DNA from 3 places in the Streptomyces sp. S186 genome. Region 3 is predicted to be linked to each of the others. Evidence: predicted binding sites of a transcription regulator. Region 3 holds the regulator's gene; each other region holds the start of a gene.
What was found. Region 3 encodes HrcA, which represses chaperone genes, less so after heat shock. Its sites were predicted from a motif close to TTNGCACTCNGNNNNNCNGAGTGCNAA; they were not measured.
Positions count from the first base shown of each region.

Region 1 (4,609 bases), 710 kb from region 3:
CTGGGCATCGAGTCGGCACCCCTGGAGCGGCTGCGCGGGCATCTGCTGTCCACGTCCATAGGCCCCACCTCCCTGATGCACGGCGTGGAGGTCGGCGAGCTGAGGATGCCGGCGGGCGCCGCGGTCACCCTCGTCGTCCGCGACGGCACCAGCTTCGTGCCCTCCCCGGCGACCGTGCTGCGGCGCGGCGACGAGCTATTGGTGGTCGCCACCGACCCGGTGCGGGACGCGGCCGAGCGGCGGCTCCAGGCGGTGTCCCAGGGCGGCAAGCTGGCCGGCTGGCTCGGCACCACCGGCACGCCGCCGCGGGCCGAGGAGCGGCGCGTCCGCCGGCGCGAGGCCGGGTGAGCCGGGCGGGCCCCGGCCCGCCCCCGTGCCCCGGGTGCGGCCGACTTGCCCGGCCAAGCTCCGAATGTGCGCTATCTCTCCACGGATACCAAGGAAAACAGCCGTGAAGCCCTGGTTGATCCCAGGGCTTCACGGCTTTGGACCTGTACAATGCCAGAAGGAATTTTGTACGGATCACGAACCAACTCTGCCTGACGCAGAGCTGGCGCGACCGCTCGGCGGCCGCGGTCCCCTGCCACACGCAGCCACCCTCCCCGGTGCGGACCACGCGGTATCACTCGGTCCTGCGCGAGAGGACAGCTCTCGGCGCGCACCCGTGACGACCTCGCGGGGCGGCGCGCTACCAGGCGGCAGAAAGGCCCGGCCGTGGCATCCGCGGTCAAGGACTCCCGTCCCGGATACGGACAACTGTTGCGCACGCCCGGTGCGTGGACCTTCTTGCTGCCCGGGTTCCTGGCCCGGCAGCCGTTCGCGATGCTGACCATCGGCATCGTCCTGCTCGTCCAGTCCACCACCGGCTCCTACGGCAGCGCCGGCGCGGTCTCCGCCGCCACCGGTGTCTCGATGGCGCTCTTCGCCCCGCAGAGCGGCAAGCTCGCCGACCGCTTCGGCCAGCGTGCGGTGCTGCTCCCCGGCGTCCTGGTGCATGTCGCCGGCGTCTCGACGCTCATCGCCCTGGCCCTGGCCCACGCCCCCCTGTGGGCGCTGATCGCCGTCGCCGTCCCCACGGGCGCCTCGACGCCGCAGGTCGGCCCGATGGTGCGGGCCCGCTGGGCGGCGAAGCTGGGCGGCAGCCCGCTGATGTCCACCGCCGCCGCCTTCGAGTCGGTGACCGACGAGTTCACCTTCGTCGTGGGCCCGGTGCTGGCGACCGCGCTGTGCACCGGCGTCCACCCGGCGGCCGGCCTGGTCGCCGAGGCCGCGCTCACGCTGGCCGGCGGCCTGCTGTTCGCCTCCCAGCGGCGCACCCAGCCGCCCGTCCACCGCGGGCGCGGCGACGACCAGCCGCGCGTCTCCGCGCTGTCCGTCCCCGGTGTGCGCGTCCTGATCGTGGCGTTCCTGGGCATCGGCTCGGTCTTCGGCGGCATGCAGGTCTCGCTGACCGCGCTCACCGAGCACATCGGCCAGCCCGGCATCAACGGCGTCCTCTACGGGATCTTCGCGTGCGGCAACATGCTCGCCGGCGTCGCCTGCGGCGCGATCGCCTGGAAGGTCGGCCCGCGCCGCCGCCTGCTGGTCGCCTACGGGCTGCTGGCGCTGGCCACCACCCCGCTGTGGGCGGTCACCGCGGTGCCGCTGCTGGGCGCGGTCGGCCTGGTCGTCGGCCTGTGCATCGCCCCGGCCCTGATCACCGGCTACACCCTCGTGGAGTCCCTGGTCCCGGCCGGCGCCCGGACCGAGGCGTTCACCTGGCTGACCGGCGCGGTGGCGCTGGGCCAGGCGGCCGCGGCCACCTCCGCCGGCCAGCTGGCGGACCGTTTCGGCCCGAGCTCCGGCTTCCTGGTGCCGCTGGCCGGCACGGCGCTGGCCCTGGTGGTGCTGCTGTCCCTGCGGGCCCACCTGGCGCCGCGGCCGTCGAAGGTCGTCGCCGGGTCGGCGGCCACGGCCGGCAGCGACGCCGGTGCCCCCGCGGACACCGCCTCCGACGAGCGGGAACGCGCGCTGAGCCGGGCCTGACCGGGCCGCGACGCGGGCCCCGCGCCGGGCGTGCGGCCGGGCGTGGGGTCGGTCACCGTAGGGCGTTCACGGTGGACGGGCGCGCCGGAATACTGCAATATGGAGCGTCGTTAGCACTCAATGAGTGAGAGTGCCAGGAGGAAGTCAAGTGCCGACCTACCAGTACCAGTGCACCGCGTGCGGCGAGGGCCTTGAGGCCGTGCAGAAGTTCACCGACGACGCGCTCACCGAGTGCCCCAGCTGCAACGGACGCCTCAAGAAGGTGTTCTCGGCGGTCGGCATCGTCTTCAAGGGCTCCGGCTTCTACCGCAACGACAGCCGCGGCTCGTCGTCCAGCAGCAGCCCGGCCGGCAGCTCCTCCTCGTCGAGCAGCTCGACCTCGTCGTCGTCCTCGACGGCCTCGTCGGACTCCTCGTCGTCGTCTTCCTCGGCCGCCTCCTCGTCCTCGGACAGCAAGTCCGCGGCCCCCGCGGGCGCCGGCTCCGCCGCCTGACCCGCGGCAGCGGTCCGGCTCGCACACCGACGCCGGCAGACGGACCTCCGGGCCCCGCCACTCCCCCACAGAGGAGCGGCGGGGCCCGCCGCGTTTCCCGGGCCCGCCGCCCGTTCCGCGACCGGTCCGCGGGCCGCCGCCGTGCCCCGATAGTGTGACCGCATGGCTGACGCGGAGATTGGCGTTATCGGCGGGTCCGGGTTCTACTCCTTCCTGGACGACGTGACCGAGATCACTGTGGACACCCCCTACGGGCGCCCCAGCGACTCCCTCTTCCTCGGCGAGATCGCCGGCCGCTCGGTCGCGTTCCTCCCCCGGCACGGCCGCGGCCACCACCTCCCGCCGCACCGCATCAACTACCGCGCCAACCTCTGGGCACTGCGGTCCCTCGGCGTCCGCCAGGTCCTCGGCCCGTGCGCGGTCGGCGGACTGCGGCCCGAATACGGCCCCGGCACGCTGCTGGTCCCCGATCAGCTCGTGGACCGCACCAAGGCCCGCGTCCAGACGTACTTCGACGGCGAGCCGCTTCCGGACGGCAGCGTGCCCAACGTCGTCCACCTCACCTTCGCCGACCCGTACTGCCCCGACGGCCGCCGGGCCGCCCTCGGTGCCGCGCGCGGCCGCGACTGGGAGCCGGTCGACGGCGGCACCCTCGTCGTAATCGAGGGCCCGCGCTTCTCCACCCGCGCCGAGTCGCGCTGGCACGCCGCCCAGGGCTGGTCGGTGGTGGGCATGACCGGCCACCCCGAAGCCGTCCTGGCCCGCGAGCTGAGCCTGTGCTACACCTCGCTGACCCTGGTCACGGACCTGGACGCGGGCGCCGAAGCCGGCGACGGCGTCTCCCACGAGGAGGTCCTCAAGGTCTTCGGCGAGAACATCGGCCGCCTGCGCGAGGTCCTCTTCGACACCGTCGCCGCACTGCCCGCCACCGCCGACCGCGCCTGCCCGTGCACGGACGCGCACCAGGGGTGGGATCTGGGGATCGAGCTGCCGTAGCGGTAGCCGTAGCAGTTGCTGAGGTGGGGCGTCCGGCCGTTGCGGGGCTCGGGGGTCCGGCGGTCGCTGGGGTGAGGCGGTCGGCCGCTGCGGGGCTGGGGGTCCGGCCGCTGCGGGGTGGTCTCCGTTCTCTGCGGGCCGGGGTGGTGCAGGTTTCCCGCCTGGCGGGTGACGGAGTTGTCCACAGGCGTGGGGTCGTCCACAGGCCGGAGCAGGCGGCGGCGGATTGCGGCACGGTGGTGATCGCCGGGTCCGAACCGCGGGCCCGCTTCCGCACCCCAGGCGGTGATGACCATGCCCTCGCCCACCCCGACCCCGCCGCTGCCCACTCCCCCACGGTGTGAAGTGCCGCACTTCGCCCCGGTCCGCGTGGGCGGCATCCGCGCCCGATGGCGCGGGCCGGCCCGCCGGCGCCTGCTCGCCGCCGCCCTGGCCGCGACCGCCGCAGCACTGGCCACCGGCCTGTCGCACGACCCGGTCCGCACCGCGTCCGCTCCCCCCACCTGCCCCGCCGCGGCACCCTGCGGGAGGTGGTGACGGTGCCCGGGCCGCGCCAAGATCGAGTGGCGTCCACCGTCCGGGGACGCGAGACTTCTCCGAGTGGCGGGGCACCTGCCGCGCGCCCGTTACGAGGGCGCGCCCGCACCACCGATACCGATGCCGCTGTCGGCACCGCCGCACCAATCGCCGCCGCGAGGGCTCTGCCGAGCGGACGGATCCGCCGCCCCCGTACGGGTATCCGCGCCGGTATCCGCACGTGCCCGCTGGTCGCTCGCCGGTTCGTGTGGCGCAGTTGGACACCGCTGCCCCGCCCTGCCGTATGTTGCGGTGCTGATTGTCGGTGCACCGTCCGGAGCAAGCGTGGAAAGAGGCTGTCAGGTGAGCGAGCACAAGAGCGTCCTCCAGGGATTCAAGGAATTCCTGATGCGCGGCAACGTCATCGAACTCGCGGTGGCGGTCGTCGTCGGCGCGGCGTTCACGAACATCGTCAACGCGGTCGTGAAGGGCTTCATCAACCCGATCGTCGGCGCCTTCGGCTCGAAGAACCTCGACAACTACCAGACCTGCCTCACGGCCACGTGCGCGGTGGACAAG
Region 1 covers NZ_CP193932.1:4,836,841-4,841,449, reverse strand. Annotated here, with positions in the region: gene ACRAS8_RS20950 (potassium/proton antiporter) at 1-348, shown strand, start outside; gene ACRAS8_RS20945 (MFS transporter) at 715-2,025, shown strand; gene ACRAS8_RS20940 (FmdB family zinc ribbon protein) at 2,174-2,518, shown strand; gene ACRAS8_RS20935 (S-methyl-5'-thioadenosine phosphorylase) at 2,681-3,514, shown strand; gene ACRAS8_RS20930 (hypothetical protein) at 3,809-4,051, shown strand; gene mscL (large conductance mechanosensitive channel protein MscL) at 4,394-4,609, shown strand, end outside.
Region 1: the regulator HrcA is predicted to act here: its motif matches at 2,136-2,162, upstream of ACRAS8_RS20940 (FmdB family zinc ribbon protein).

Region 2 (4,609 bases), 2.1 Mb from region 3:
TGGCCCGCGGGTGTGTTGTGGCAGGCGCGCCGGAGGCCCTCCACGTAGCGGGCCCAGGGGCCGTCCCAGTGGCCTGCCCAGCGGCGACGGCGGCGTGCCGAGCGGCCGAGTGCCCCGGCCAGCAGAAGGAACCACACACCGACGAGGGCCAGGTGGACGCGCTGGGGGACGCCGTGCCAGCCGGGGTGACCGATGAGCGGGCCGACGGTGAGGATCGCGGCGGGCATGGCGACGGCCAGGACGCGCGGACCCCAGCGGCGGACCGCCGGCATCGGGGGACGCTGCACGGCGGCCGCGCGGCTGAGGAAGGCCATCGAGGCGAAGAGGAAGAAGTGTGCGAAGGCGCTGGTGGCGGTGTGCCAGGGGTGGACGGCCAGACAGCCGCGTTCCACCGAGGGGGCGCAGGCCATGGGGAGCAGGACGTCGGCCAGTGAGGAGAGTCCGAGGCCGACCAGCGCGAGCCAACCCGTACGGGCCCAGCGGCCGTGGCCGGAGGGTGTGCTGCGGGCGAGCAGGGCGCCGCCGATGACGAGGAGCGCGCAGCCGGCTTCCAGGGCGCCGAAGAGGCGGCGCATCGGCTGGTCGGCGGCGTAGAGCTCGCTGACGTAGGAGTGGCGGGGGTCGAGGCCGGTGGGGAAGGCGAATTCCAGCGGCCACCAGTTGTAGAGCAGGGCGGCGACGGCGAAGAGGACGGCCGCCGCCGCCTCCCGTCCGGCGTAGCGGGTGGTGGGGGCGACCACGGGCTCGTAGACGGTGCGGGCACCGGGCCTCGTGTGGTTCGGGACGTTCGGCACGGGCGGGTCCTGTTCCGGGTGGGGTCGGGGGCCAGGTCCGAGGTTCTCCCCGCCAGGGCCCGCCAGGTTGGCGCGCCGGTCGGAGGCGCGCCGGGCAGCCACTCGACAGGGCGAACCGATCCCCCGTTCGCGGGAACCGCCCGGGGGACGCAGGGACGGCACTGAGGACGCCATCGCGGACGCCGGAACGGCACCAGGGGCCGAGCCCCGAATCGAACCGGGGACCCGACCAAGGACCCAGCCAGGGACCCAGCCGGGGACCCAGCCGGGGACCCAACCAGGACGAAACCACGCACGACACCGGCGGCACAAAGGTCTCGTAGGACACACAGGACTCACAGGACTCACAGAGCCCGTGGAACACATGGGGCACACGAGGCGCATAAGACGCATCGCCCCCGAGCCCCGCCCCCCAAAAACGCCGCCGGGGCGGTACCCCCTGGGAGAGGGGGTACCGCCCCGGCGAACGGAACGGACGTTGATCGACCGGCGGACGGGGCCGCGGTGGATCAGAAGTCCATGTCACCGCCCGGCATGCCGCCCGGAGCGGCCGCGGCGGCCTTCTCCGGCTTGTCGGCGATGACGGCCTCGGTGGTGAGGAAGAGCGCCGCGATGGAGGCGGCGTTCTGCAGCGCGGAGCGCGTCACCTTGGCCGGGTCGATGATGCCCTCGGCGATCATGTCGACGTAGTCGCCGGTGGCGGCGTTGAGGCCGTGACCCGGGGTCAGGTTGCGCACCTTCTCCACGATGACGCCACCCTCGAGGCCGGCGTTCACGGAGATCTGCTTGAGCGGGGCCTCCAGGGCCAGCTTCACGGCGGCGGCACCGGTGGCCTCGTCGCCGTCCAGCTCCAGCTTCTCGAAGACCGAGGAAGCCTGCAGCAGGGCCACGCCACCGCCGGCGACGATGCCCTCCTCGACGGCCGCCTTGGCGTTGCGGACGGCGTCCTCGATGCGGTGCTTGCGCTCCTTGAGCTCGACCTCGGTCGCGGCGCCGGCCTTGATGACGGCCACGCCGCCGGCCAGCTTCGCGAGGCGCTCCTGGAGCTTCTCGCGGTCGTAGTCCGAGTCGCTGTTCTCGATCTCGGCGCGGATCTGGTTGACCCGGCCCTGGACCTGCTCGCTGTCGCCGGCACCGTCGACGATGGTGGTCTCGTCCTTGGTGATGACGACCTTGCGGGCGCGGCCCAGCAGGTCGAGACCGGCGTTCTCCAGCTTGAGGCCGACCTCCTCGGAGATGACGGTGCCACCGGTGAGGATGGCGATGTCGCCGAGCATGGCCTTGCGGCGGTCACCGAAGCCCGGGGCCTTGACGGCGACGGACTTGAAGGTGCCACGGATCTTGTTGACGACGAGGGTCGACAGGGCCTCGCCCTCGACGTCCTCGGCGATGATCAGCAGCGGCTTGCCGGACTGCATGACCTTCTCGAGGAGGGGCAGCAGGTCCTTCACGTTGCTGATCTTGGAGTTGACGATGAGGATGTAGGGGTCCTCGAGCGCCGCCTCCATGCGCTCCATGTCGGTCGCGAAGTACGCCGAGATGTAGCCCTTGTCGAAGCGCATACCCTCGGTGAGCTCCAGCTCCAGACCGAAGGTCTGGGACTCCTCGACGGTGATGACGCCTTCCTTGCCGACCTTGTCCATGGCCTCGGCGATGAGCTCGCCGATCTGCGGGTCGGCGGCGGAGATGGACGCGGTGGAGGCGATCTGCTCCTTGGTCTCGATCTCCTTGGCCTGGTCGAGCAGGGCACCGGAGACGGCCTCGACGGCCTTCTCGATACCGCGCTTGAGGGCCATCGGGTTGGCGCCGGCGGCGACGTTGCGCAGACCCTCGCGGACCAGCGCCTGGGCGAGGACGGTCGCGGTCGTCGTGCCGTCACCGGCGACGTCGTCCGTCTTCTTCGCGACCTCCTTGACCAGCTCGGCGCCGATCTTCTCGTACGGGTCCTCCAGCTCGATCTCCTTGGCGATGGAGACACCATCGTTGGTGATCGTGGGGGCGCCCCACTTCTTCTCAAGGACGACGTTGCGGCCCTTGGGGCCGAGGGTGACCTTGACGGCGTCGGCGAGCTGGTTCATACCGCGCTCAAGGCCGCGCCGCGCCTCCTCGTCGAACGCGATGATCTTGGCCATGTGAAGTGGTCCCTCCGGACTGATGGGGGTACCCCCTGCCCGAACAAGTGTGACGAGCTGGGGGAGGAAGCTCCGGACCGCGCTGGCGCCCGCGACGGACGGCCCACATGCCCTGTGGTTCCTTGCCCCACCTGGCGTGCCGGCCTCACCGACCCGGTCCACATTCAGCACTCTCACGGGGAGAGTGCTAACGCAATGATTAGCACTCGCACCAGGCGAGTGCAAGCGGCTTGGAGGATGTCTCCCGGTGGGGTGCGGTCGATTGCGGGCCGGCGGACGGGAGTGACCGCGGGCGGCCGTGCACCCGTGAGACGGCCGTCTCACGCCCCCATGCATGCCCGCGTACACCGGGCCCCACGCCCGTCACGGCCGGCCTGGACCTGGCCGACTCATGCGCGCCCCGCGCGCCGGGCCCCACGTCGAATGCGGGACCGATGGGTCCCCTCCACCTCCACCGCGCACGCCCGCGCGCAGGCGTCCCAACGGGCCCCAACGACCCCAACGCGCCCCCTTTGACAGCGGGACGCAGCGGGACACAGGCAGGCCCCCTCCCCCATGCGCGCCCGTCTACACCCGCGGGCGCCCGCGTGCGGGGCGGCGGTCATCACGGGAGAAGGGCGCACGGGAGACAAGCCGCGCGCCCACCTGGCGCGGCACGGACCGATACGCCGGCCCCCGCCGGGCGCCCGGCACAACAGACGACAGCGCAACCGCACGACAACGCGCCGGCACGACAGAAGGCCCGCAGCCCCGTTCACCGGGGTTGCGGGCCTTCCGCCGACGATGCAGTCGGCCGCCGCCTCAGGCGGTGACCCGGACCATGTCCGCCTGTGGCCCCTTCTGGCCCTGCGAGATCTCGAACTCGACCCGCTGACCCTCCTCAAGGGTGCGGTAACCGTCCATCTGGATCGCGCTGTAGTGGACGAATACATCCGCACCACCGTCGACCGCGATGAAGCCGTACCCCTTCTCCGCGTTGAACCACTTGACGGTGCCCTGAGCCATGCCTAACTCCCCTATTACTGGCCCTTGCGCAGGACCGCACTTCGCGGACCCGGGTCAGACCTCACCCCCGGGAATGGCCCGTGGGGTGTGCGCCGGAACGCGTCGACCGCCGCTGAATGTATCTGGACCAATGCCCAGCGCAACAGGTCAATCGGACGAGAATTCCGGCACCGGGGAAACGGCCGTATACGCTCAAATGGCGTTATTGCAGCCCGATTCGGGCCGGGAATATGCCACACAACCGACAAAACGCGCACACAACTTGCGCACAAGTCACCGCGATCTCATATGCGTTCGGCATGTACGCGGAGATAACCGGAGGGGAATCGCCCCAATGGTATCCCCTTTCACGACACGGAATTGCCCCGTCCGTTTAGGTCGGACGGGGCAATTCCAGTCAGCGCAGGGAAGAGTTGGCGCAAATGCGATCCGTGTCGATCGTGCCGTTCCGCGTCGAGCGCCCTCGGGCGGGTCAGCAGCCTCCTGCCACCGCCGGGATGATGGAGACGCCCGCCCCGTCCGGGGTCGGCGTCTGCAGGCCCTGCTCGAAGCGGACGTCGTCGTCGTTGACGTAGACGTTCACGAAGCGGCGCAGCTTGCCGGCGTCGTCGAGCACCCGGGCGGCGATGCCCTGGTGGTTCTTCTCCAGGTCGGCGATCACCTCGGAGAGGGTCGCGC
Region 2 covers NZ_CP193932.1:3,481,873-3,486,481, forward strand. Annotated here, with positions in the region: gene ACRAS8_RS14550 (DUF998 domain-containing protein) at 1-794, opposite strand, end outside; gene groL (chaperonin GroEL) at 1,304-2,926, opposite strand; gene ACRAS8_RS14560 (cold-shock protein) at 3,728-3,931, opposite strand; gene ACRAS8_RS14565 (MoaD/ThiS family protein) at 4,404-4,609, opposite strand, start outside.
Region 2: the regulator HrcA is predicted to act here: its motif matches at 3,091-3,117, upstream of groL (chaperonin GroEL).

Region 3 (4,609 bases):
CGATGGCGTCCACGCCGGTCTCCGTCATGGTCTCCACGGCCAGTTCGCCGCGGTCTCCCTTGGGCAGTGCCTGCACGACGGTGAGGGTGGGCGCCGGCGGCTCCTCGGTGCGCAGTCCGGTGACGGCGACGGTCAGCCGGTCCTTGCCCTCGACGGCGGCGACGGTGCCCTCGGCGCCGGTCCCGGCGCCGTCCGTCAGCACGACCTCCTCACCGACCCGCAGCCGCCGCACGGACACGGCGTGCCGGCCCTCGGGGCCGTCCAGGGTCAGGGTGCCCCCGGCCCGTACGCCGGCGAGCGATTCGACGAGGAAGACGGGGGCGGTCATGCCGCACCGCCGGTGCCGTGGCCGGGACCGATACCGTATCCGGGGCCGCCCAACGCGGCCCGCGCGGCGTCGAGTTCGGCCGCCAGCACCTCCACCAGCCGCCCGGCCGGCATCTCGCGTGCCAGCCGGTGCCCCTGGCCCGCCCAGAGGTTCAGCCCCTGGGCGTCGCCGGCCTTGGCGGCGGCCTTGCGGACCGGGGAGGTGAGGTAGTGCACGGCGGGATAGGCGGCGGGGGCGTACGGGCCGTGCTCCCGCAGGAAACGGTTCACCAGGCCGCGGGCCGGCCGCCCGGAGAACGCCCGGGTCAACTCGGTATGGGTGAAGAGGGGGTTGGTCAGCGCCTGCTTGTGCAGCGGGTCGGCGCCGGACTCGGGGGTGGCGAGGAAGGCGGTGCCCAGCTGCGCCATCGAGGCCCCGGCGGCCAGCACCGCGGCGATCTGCGCACCGCGCATCAGCCCGCCGGCGGCGATCACCGGGATCTGCACCGTCTCCCGGACCTGTCCGAGCAGCGCCAGCAGTCCCAGCCCGGAGCCGGTCCCGTCGGCGTGCGGGTCGTCCCGGTGGGTGCCCTGGTGGCCGCCCGCCTCCACGCCCTGTACACACACCGCGTCGGCCCCGGCCCACTGGGCGGCCTGTGCCTCGGCGGCGGTGGTGACGGTGACGACGGTGTACGTGCCGACCTTGGCGAACCCGTCGAGGGCCGCCCGGGAGGGGCAGCCGAAGGTGAAGGAGACCACCGGCACCGGGTCGTCGCGGAGGATCGCGAGTTTGGCCTCGTAGCCGTCGTCGGTGGAGCCGTTGATGTCGCCGAGCTCGGTCTCGTACCAGGCGGTCTCGCCGGCGAGTTGCTCGCGGTAGACCTCGACGGCGGAGGTGTCGGTCAGCGCGGGCTGCGGCATGAAGAGGTTGACACCGAAGGGCCGGCCGGTCATCCCGCGCAGCCGTTTGATCTCCTGGTACATGCCGTCGGCGGTCTTGTAGCCGGCGGCCAGGAAGCCGAAGCCACCGGCCTCGCAGACGGCCGCGGCCAGCTCGGGTCCGGAGCCGCCGCCCGCCATCGGGGCCTGCACGATGGGGTGGCGGCAGAAATCGGTGAGCGCGGTGGGCATGCCCACATCGTGTCACGTCCGGTGCCCCGACCCGAACGGGGGCGGCGGCCGCGGGAAGCTTCCCGCGGCCGCCGCCCGACCGCTGTGACCGGACCTCCGGCCGAGCGCCTAGCGCCCGTTGAACGCGTCCTTCAGTCGCGAGAACAACCCCTGCTGCCCGGGCTGACCGTGCCTGCCCGGGGGACGACCCCCGGACCCCCGGCCGAGCGCCTAGCGCCCGTTGAACGCATCCTTCAGTCGCGAGAACAACCCCTGCTGCCCCGGCTGGAACTGGCCCTGGGGGCGCTCCTCACCGCGGAGCTTGGCGAGGCGGCGCAGCAGCTCCTCCTGCTCGGGGTCGAGCTTGCCGGGGGTCTGCACCTCGACGTGGACGATGAGGTCGCCCCGGCCGTTGCCGCGCAGGTGGGTCACGCCGCGGCCGTGCAGCGGGATCGACTGGCCGGACTGGGTGCCGGGCCGGACGTCGATCTCCTCGACTCCGTCCAGCGTCTCCAGCGGGCACTTGGTGCCCAGCGCCGCCGCCGTCATCGGGATGGTGACCGTGCAGTGCAGATCGTCGCCGCGGCGCTGGAACACCGGGTGGGGCAGCTCGTGGATCTCGACGTAGAGGTCGCCGGCGGGACCGCCGCCGGGGCCCACCTCGCCCTCGCCGGCCAGCTGGATCCGGGTGCCGTTGTCGACACCGGCCGGGATCTTGACGGTGAGGGTGCGGCGGGAGCGGACCCGGCCGTCGCCGGCGCACTCGGGGCACGGCGTCGGGACGACCGTGCCGAAGCCCTGGCACTGGGGGCAGGGCCGGGAGGTCATGACCTGGCCCAGGAAGGAGCGGGTGACCTGCGAGACCTCGCCGCGGCCGCGGCACATGTCACAGGTCTGCGCCGAGGTGCCCGGCGCCGCGCCCTCGCCGCTGCAGGTGGTGCAGACGACGGCGGTGTCGACCTGGATGTCCTTGGTGGTGCCGAACGCGGCCTCGCTCAGCTCGACGTCGAGGCGGATCATGGCGTCCTGGCCACGGCGGGTGCGCGAGCGCGGGCCGCGCTGCGAGGCCGTGCCGAAGAAGGCGTCCATGATGTCGGAGAAGTTCCCGAAGCCCGCGCCGAAGCCGCCCGCGCCACCGGCGCCGCCGGCCTGAGAGAGCGGGTCGCCGCCGAGGTCGTAGACCTGCTTCTTCTGCGGGTCCGACAGGACCTCGTAGGCGGCGTTGATCTCCTTGAACCGCTCCTGGGTCTTGGGATCCGGGTTCACGTCCGGGTGCAGCTCGCGCGCCAGCCGGCGGAACGCCTTCTTGATCTGGTCCTGCGAGGCGTCACGGCTGATGCCGAGGACCGAGTAGTAATCCGTGGCCACTTACGACTCCGCGAGGATTTGTCCGACGTAACGTGCCACTGCGCGTACCGCTCCCATCGTTCCGGGGTAGTCCATGCGGGTCGGTCCGACCACGCCCATTTTCGCGACGGCCTCGTCGCCCGAACCGTATCCGACGGTGACGACCGAGGTGGACGTCAGGCCCTCGTGAGCATTCTCATGCCCGATCCGTACGGTCATGCCCGAGTCCTTGGCCTCCCCCAGCAGCTTGAGCAGCACCACGTGCTCCTCAAGGGCCTCCAGCACCGGCCGGATGGTCAGGGGGAAATCATGCCCGAAGCGCGTCAGATTGGCGGTGCCGCCGATCATGAGCCGCTCTTCGGTCTCCTCCACCAGAGTCTCCAGCAGTACCGACAGTACTGTCGAGACGGTGGCCCGGTCGTCCTGTTCGAACGATTCCGGGAGATCCTGCACCAGCTGCGGGACGTCCGTGAAACGGCGGCCGACGATCCGGCTGTTGAGCCGGGCGCGCAGGTCCGCCAGGGACGTCTCGCCGAACGGCGTCTGGCAGTCGATGAGCCGCTGCTCGACGCGGCCGGTGTCGGTGATCAGCACCAGCATCAGCCGGGCCGGGGCCAGCGCCAGCAGCTCGACGTGCCGGACGGTGGACCGCGTCAGGGACGGGTACTGCACCACCGCCACCTGGCGGGTCAGCTGCGCCAGCAGCCGCACCGTGCGGCCCACCACGTCGTCCAGGTCGACGGCACCGTCGAGGAAGTTCTGGATCGCGCGGCGCTCGGGGACGGACAGCGGCTTGACGCCGGCGAGCCGGTCGACGAAGAGGCGGTAGCCCTTGTCGGTGGGGATCCGGCCGGCGCTGGTGTGCGGCTGGGCGATGAAGCCCTCGTCCTCCAGGGCCGCCATGTCGTTGCGGACGGTGGCCGGGGAGACGCCCAGCTTGTGGCGCTCGGTGAGCGCCTTGGAACCGACCGGCTCCTCCGTACCGACGTAGTCCTGGACGATGGCGCGCAGCACTTCGAGCCTGCGTTCACTGAGCATCTCGCCACCTCCAGTCGGCCGTCCGCCGTGTCGTCCCGTCACTCCTGGCACTCACATGGGCCGAGTGCCAGACCCTGAGCCAGTGTACGGCCGGGTAGCGCCGATGCGGCAAGGGCGGGCGTACTCAGGGCTTACCCACCCCCGTCGGATCCGACCCGCGGGCCGCCCCCGGGACGCCCCGGAGCGGACCCCGGGGAATCCCCGGTCCGGCGCCGCCGCGATCCCCTACGGGTCCCGGGCGGTGCCCGTCGCGGGACCGGCGTCGAGCCGCTTCCGCGGTGTGCCGGGCAACGCTATCGCGGGGGCGCTAGCGTCTCTGTATGCGCACCACATGGGAAGAGGCGGGCTGGGAACGGCTCGGCGAGGGGGTGGTCCGGCGCCGGATGCCGGGCTGGGACGAGACGGTCGGCGTGGTCGCCGGTTCGGACGGCGTGCTGATCGTCGACACCGGCGCGACCCTCGGTGCCGGGGCGGAGCTCCGCCGGACGGTGCGCGCGGTGCTCGGCCGCGGTGTGACGCATGTCGCGCTCACCCACCCGCACTTCGATCACGTCCTGGGCACCGCGGCGTTCGCCGGGGTGGAGGTGTTCGGCGCGGCCGGGCTGGGCGAGCTGCTGCGGCACGGCAAGGAGGCGCTGCGGGACGACGCGGTCCGGCACGGCGTGGACCCGGATGCCGCGGCGGAGGCCGCGGACCTGGTGGTCGTCCCGCAGCACGAGGTGCACGGGCGGCTGACCGTCGGCCTCGGGGACCGGGAGGTGCTGCTGGCCGACGTGGGGCCCGGTCACACCGCGCACGACCTGGCCGT
Region 3 covers NZ_CP193932.1:5,549,156-5,553,764, reverse strand. Annotated here, with positions in the region: gene ACRAS8_RS23835 (16S rRNA (uracil(1498)-N(3))-methyltransferase) at 1-328, opposite strand, end outside; gene ACRAS8_RS23830 (nitronate monooxygenase) at 325-1,437, opposite strand; gene dnaJ (molecular chaperone DnaJ) at 1,648-2,784, opposite strand; gene hrcA (heat-inducible transcriptional repressor HrcA) at 2,785-3,801, opposite strand; gene ACRAS8_RS23815 (MBL fold metallo-hydrolase) at 4,122-4,609, shown strand, end outside.